Regions from separate parts of the Delftia sp. SD018 genome, predicted to be linked through region 2. Evidence: riboswitches for the same ligand, from Rfam matches in the RefSeq annotation. Region 2 holds a riboswitch; the other holds the start of a gene.

Region 1 (3,206 bases), on a different contig from region 2:
TGCTGGCCGCCACGATGGGGATATAGAACTCTCCGCCCGCGCGGTTGAATTCCTCGGCCTTGGCCTGCATTCCGGCGGCAATGCCTTCCTGCTCGGCCACGCCCTTGGCAGCGGCGAATTCGCGCACTTCCTGGGTGATCTTCATGGAGCAGAACTTGGGGCCGCACATGGAGCAGAAGTGCGCCACCTTGGCGCTGTCCTTGGGCAGGGTTTCGTCGTGGTAGGCCTGGGCGGTGTCGGGGTCCAGGCCCAGGTTGAACTGGTCCTGCCAGCGGAAGTCGAAGCGGGCCTGGCTCAGCGCGTCGTCGCGGGCGCGGGCGCCGGGGTGGCCCTTGGCGACGTCGGCGGCGTGGGCGGCGATCTTGTACGCGATGATGCCCTGCTTGACGTCGTCGCGGTCGGGCAGGCCCAGGTGTTCCTTGGGCGTGACGTAGCACAGCATGGCGGTGCCGAACCAGCCGATCATGGCCGCGCCGATGGCGCTGGCGATGTGGTCGTAGCCGGGGGCGATGTCGATGGTCAGCGGGCCCAGGGTGTAGAACGGCGCCTCGTGGCAGTGCTTGAGCTGCTCGGTCATGTTGGCCTGGATCATGTGCATGGGCACGTGGCCGGGGCCTTCGATCATGGTCTGCACGTCGTGCTTCCAGGCCAGCTGGGTCAGCTCGCCCAGGGTCTTGAGTTCGGCGAACTGGGCTTCGTCATTGGCGTCCGAGGCGCTGCCGGGGCGCAGGCCGTCGCCCAGCGAAAAGCTGACGTCGTACTGCTTCATGATGTCGCAGATGTCCTCGAAGTGCTCGTACAGGAAGCTCTCGCGGTGGTGGGCCATGCACCACTTGGCCATGATGGAGCCGCCGCGCGAGACGATGCCCGTGCGGCGCTGGGCCGTGAGGTGAATGTAGGCCAGGCGCACGCCGGCGTGGATGGTGAAGTAGTCCACGCCCTGCTCGGCCTGCTCGATCAGGGTGTCGCGGAAGATGGGCCAGGTCAGGTCCTCGGCAATGCCGCCCACTTTCTCCAGCGCCTGGTAGATGGGCACGGTGCCGATGGGCACGGGCGAGTTGCGGATGATCCAGTCGCGCGTGGTGTGGATGTTCTTGCCGGTGGACAGGTCCATCACGTTGTCCGCGCCCCAGCGGATGGCCCAGACCAGCTTCTCGACCTCTTCCTCGATGCTGGAGGTGACGGCCGAGTTGCCGATGTTGGCGTTGATCTTGACCTTGAAGTTGCGCCCGATGGCCATGGGCTCGATCTCGGGGTGGTTGATGTTGGCCGGAATGATGGCGCGGCCGCGCGCCACTTCGTCGCGCACGAACTCGGGCGTGATGATCTTGGGGATGGCGGCGCCCAGGCCGTTGCCGGCCAGGCGCGCCTCGCGCGCGGCGTCCTGCTGGTACTCGGCCATCCATTCGCGGCGGCCGTTCTCGCGCAGGGCCACGTATTCCATCTCGGGCGTGATGATGCCCTTGCGCGCATAGTGCATCTGGGTGACGTTGCCGCCGCTCTTGGCGCGGCGCGGCTGGCGCTGCAGCGATGCGGCCTCGGCCCGCAGGCGTGCCACGCGCTCGTCTTCCTCGCCGCGCTTGCCGCCGTCGTCCAGGGCCTGGCGCAGGCGGCCGGCGTAGTACTCGCTGTCGCCGCGCGACTCGATCCAGGCATTGCGCACGCCCGGCAGGCCGCTGCGCACGTCGATGGCCACGGCCGGATCGGTGTAGGGGCCCGAGGTGTCATAGACGCTGACCTGCTCGCCATTGGTCAGCTGGATATCGCGCACGGGCACGCTCAGGCCGGCATGCAGGCTGCCTTGCAGATAGCTCTTGGTGGAGGCCGGGAACGGCTTGCGCGACTGCGCCAGCAGGTCGGAAAAACGCTGTGCGTCTGGAGCTTCGCCGGCTGCGGGGGTGAAGATGGAATCGGGAGCGTTCATGTCGGGTTCCTTGCGTTCAAAGCGTCGATCAACAACGCTCCGGGAACCGGACACTCCTTGGGCTGTGCCAAAGGCCGCGCACCGGGCTATGCCAGTGTGGGCCTGCCAGGGCCGTATGGCCTTGGCCCCTGGTTGCCACGCACGCCAAGGCGCACGAGCAGCCTTGGTTGGCAAGGGTCGATGTGCGTTGGATGGTGGCCTGCCTGGCCGTTGCGGCCCTGCGTGTATCCGCCGTGGCGGACTTCCATCCTCTGACTTCGGCCCCGCTTCAGGGTCCCGCTCTTCTTCCGCCGGTATCAACCGGATCAAGTTCGTCGGGTTCGCCGCCTGGCCCATGCAGCGCATGGACCGGTTGGCATCTCAGTGCATCAGCACACCCCGGAGCAGAGCGCAGTATAGGGGATGGCAAGGCGCCCTTGCCCTGCGGGTTTGCCCAGGGGCCTGAAAGCCCTGCTCAGTCGAAGCCGCGCATCTGTGCCCATTCGGCCACCGGTGCGCGCGTGGCGCGCCAGCCGTTGATGGGGGCATCCTTGTCCTCGTAGCCCAGCGCAATGCCGAAGGCCACGTGGTAGCCCTCGGGCAGCGCCAGCGCCTGGGTCACGGCGTCGTTGTAGCGGCGCCAGAAGCCCTGGGCGCAGGTGGCCAGGCCATTGGCGCAGGCCAGCAGCATGAAGGACTGCAGGTAGATGCCCAGGTCCACCCATTGCGGCAGGCCCATGCGCTCGTCCACCGCCACGATCAGGCCCACGGGCGCGCCGAAGAACTGGCCGTTGCGCGCCAGCTGCTCCAGCCGCGCGGGCTTGTCGTCGCGCGGAATGCCCAGCGACTGGTACAGCTCCTCGCCATTGGCAAAGCGCCGGCTGCGGTAGGGCTCCCAGAGGTTGGGCGGGTAGGACAGACCGGGCTGGGCGTCCTGGGGCTCGGCTTCGGCAACGGCGGTGAGCAGCTGCTGCAGCGGCTCGCCCGTCAGCGCCAGCACGCGCCAGGGCTGCAGGTTGCCGCCCGAGGCCGCTTGTGCCGACTGTTCCATCAGGGAGCGCACCAGGGCCGCATCGGGCGACTGGGGCAGGAAGGCGCGCACGGAGCGGCGCGCATGCAAGGCCTGTTCAACGTTCATGCTGGTCGGAGTCTCCGGTCTTCTTGGGGATCTTTGGTGATCTTCTGCAGGCCTACTTGCCCATGATCTGGTCGATCTTGTCCTTCTGGAAGGCCTGCGGGCGCTCGGACTCGCAGGGCACGCAGTCGCCCACCTTGCTGCCGGCCGAGAGCTTGGCAATGGCCT
Region 2 (3,206 bases):
CAGGCACGTTGCCGGCCCAGCTGTGCATCAGCAGGTCAGGGCCGAAGGCACGCACCGCGCCGCCCTTGGGCGCGGGCTGGAAGCCGTCGAGCACGGCCGGGTTGGCAAAGTCCTCGGCCACGAAGCGCCGCAGCTGGGCGGCGCGAAAGGTCTTGAAGAAGCCCGTCAACCCCAGGCGCACCATGTCGGCGTCATAGCCGCTGACCACGGGCAGCCAGGCCTCGGCCTGGCGCCGATAGGGATCGCTGCGGTCCAGCAGGCGGGCGATGGCGCGGTCGATGGCGTCGATGATCTCGGCCACGGGCATGGCCCTCAGGTGGCGGTCGGCGGCACGGCGCACATGGGCTGCCAGCGCATGCATCTGCGGGCCGGTCAGCAGGGGCACGGAGACTTCCAGCCGCACGCCGCCGCGTTCGAAGGGCAGCACATGCCACTGCACCTCGTCCTCGCGCAAACCAGGCAGGTAGCCGGCCGTGATCCGCTCGATGTTCATGCAGCAGCGGCCTTCACGAATTCATCGACCGCCAGCGAGCAGCCCTTGGCCGCTGCGCCCTCGGCACGCCCCAGCAACAGGAAACCGCTGTTCTCGCCATGGCCGGCCCACAGGCCCACGTCCTCGGTGAGGATGGTGGTGACCGCGTTGTAGTTGGCCAGGTCGCAGTGCACGAGAATGCCGCGCTCGCCGGGAGCCACGCTGCGGCCGGTGACGGGTTCGACCAGGCGCGAGCGTATCCAGTGCGGCCCCGACTTGACCGAGGGCAGCGTGGCATTGCCGTCGTCATAGAACTGCGTGCTCAACTCGGTCATGCCGTACATGTTGATGCAGTGGCTGCGCGGCACGCCCAGCAGCCGGGACAGGTCGGCGTAGAAATCCTCCAGCGGCAGCTCGCGCGACTGGCCCTTGTAGCCGCCCGTGTCCAGGATGCGGCTGCCTGGCGGCAGGCAAAAGCTGCGGCCCTGCTCGCGCAGCGCATCCATCACATGCACCAGGCTGAAGCTGGCGCCCAGCAGCGCATAGGGGCGGCCGCTGCGCTCGGACTCCTCCAGCACGGCGCACAGGCCGGGCATGTCCAGTCCTTCGGGGGTGAGGAAGTAGCGGCTGTCGGGAGTGCCGAATTCCGTCTTGGCCAGCGCCAGGTAGTGGGCCAGCGAAGAGTTGGGCATGGCCTGCTCGTCGGGGAAGAGGATGCCCATGGGCAGGCGCTCGTGCCCGGCCATGAAGCGCTGCGCGAAGTTGCGCGTCATCGACGCATCGTAGACATCGAGCGCGGGATGGAAGTGGCGTCCGCGCGCGGACAGTCCCTTGGCCTGGCCCGTGGTGCCGCTGGTCATGAACACGCGCTCCGCGGGCGAGGCCGGCTCGCTGCGCAGCTCCATGGCCTTGAACGCGTCAATGGGCACGGCGGGAATGTCGCTCCAGGTCTTCACATTGCGCAGCGTGGCGCCGCGCCGCTGGCAGAAGCTGCGAAACGGCGCATTCGATTCGTATTGGTAGGCGAACAGCCGCAGGGCCAGTGCGTCGAACTGCTCGTCGGTGCAGCCGTCCATGGCGATGAATGCAAGCAGGTCTGCGACCAAAGAAGCCGCCTGGGGCCGGGCCTTGTCCATGGAATTCCTTCGAGAGCTGGGACGTGATGCTCCGAAGGCTCCCCCGCCCGTGGCGCATGGGCGGCCACGCAGGGGTGCAAGCTCTTCTTCCGCCGGAATGACCCGGTTCAAGTTCTCGGGTGTGGATCTCAGCACTGGCGTGCACCCCGGAGCGGAGGGCTATCTTACAGCAGGGTCACCAACCCCGTCAGGCCAGCAGGCGAACCCCAAAACCCAGCAAGGTCGCGACATACAGCAGCATCAAGGCCTTGCCCAGCACACCACTGTTGGACCAGAAGTGGCGTGCCACGGCGAAGTCCCAGGCGCCATCGCGCACCTGCAGCTGCGGCAACCGCGCCAGGATCTCGCGCCTGAACGCGGCCTCGTCGAACAGGGGACTGCCATTGAGTCGCAGGGGAATGGCGCGAAGGCCCATCCACAAATGCTGGCGCGTGCAGGTGACGCGACTGGCATCGAATTTTCGGGTCCTGCGTGCCATGCGTACCGCGATCCGATGCCCGTCCGTGGCTATGCGCATGGTCTCCAGCTGCTTGAGCTTGCGCCAAAGCCATGCATACAGACACAGCGGCAACACAGCCAAAAGCACCAGCAGGACACCGAGCATGCCCGTTGGATCGCACGATTTGTCCGGACCGCAGTCGCGCTGGTGCAAAAGCGGCAAGAACCAGTAGACCATCCCTCCTGCAACCAGGCAATGCAGAACGCCAACCATGGCAAGCGCACGCCTGCGCTTCACGGTGCTGCCCGCAAGCGCCGTGACCGAAGTGACCAGCGGCTTTCCTTCCGAGGTTTGAGAAGCCTGCGCGGCGTGCTGGGACGGTGAGGAAACCACGACCGCGCTGGAGGCTTCGGTGTCGCCCACTTCCTGCCAGCGCTTGCCGCCCAATTGGCGCAATTCCCCCGCCTTCCAGGCAAGCCACAGTCCCAGAGCCATCAATACCCCGATGCTGCCCAGCAGGAACGAAGGCAACCGCCTGCCCCATTCATAGGACGAGCGGGCAGACGCCAGTTCGCCGCGGAATGCAGCATCCCCGAAAGGCTCCAGCACGCGGCCGTCCAGATCCACGCGATGGACGGTGAATTGGGTCATGTCCGGCAGCAACAACTCCTGACCCACCATGGCGATGGCGTTCGGGTCCTGGTCGGGCGAAAGCGGCATCACCCGGTCAGGCCTCAACTGGGAATCCATCAACAGCAGATCTGCTCCCCGCATGCTCGAGTCTGCCACCAGCACCCATAGACGCTGCTGGCCATCCAGCTGCATGGCGAACGGGAAGCGGCGCCCGGAACGCAGGCCCGCATATTCCACGGGAAATACGGCAGGCGCGGCCTGGGTGCTCTGTGCCGTATCGATTTGCGCAATCTGATGGCGGTTGGTATTGGCCACCCACATGCGCTCGCCTACCTGCAGCGTCTGATTCGGAAAGCGCAGGCCTTCGCTGTAGGTCTTGAGCAGCACATAGGCTTGCGCTGCACTGGAAGCGGCGTCGCGCTGGTAAACGAGAACGCGGTGATTGGATGCGTCGGAGACCACAATCTGCGCTTCATCGGCCGTTACCCGCATCCAGCGATAGCCACCGCGTGTGGACAAATCGGGC

Evidence for each region. Region 2 has a riboswitch for thiamine pyrophosphate ahead of INR38_RS24940 (long-chain fatty acid--CoA ligase). Riboswitches for the same ligand answer to the same signal wherever they lie in the genome.
Region 1: another riboswitch for thiamine pyrophosphate. It lies ahead of thiC (phosphomethylpyrimidine synthase ThiC); the one in region 2 lies ahead of INR38_RS24940 (long-chain fatty acid--CoA ligase).

What each region holds. Positions count from the first base shown of each region.
Region 1 is NZ_JADDRN010000030.1:14,048-17,253, reverse strand. Features, by position in the region: gene thiC (phosphomethylpyrimidine synthase ThiC) at 1-1,924, opposite strand, end outside; TPP riboswitch at 2,190-2,315, opposite strand; gene INR38_RS23825 (nitroreductase) at 2,379-3,041, opposite strand; gene cysE (serine O-acetyltransferase) at 3,094-3,206, opposite strand, start outside.
Region 2 is NZ_JADDRN010000033.1:49,922-53,127, forward strand. Features, by position in the region: gene INR38_RS24935 (acyl-CoA reductase) at 1-493, opposite strand, end outside; gene INR38_RS24940 (long-chain fatty acid--CoA ligase) at 490-1,608, opposite strand; TPP riboswitch at 1,676-1,767, opposite strand; gene INR38_RS24945 (hypothetical protein) at 1,796-3,206, opposite strand, start outside.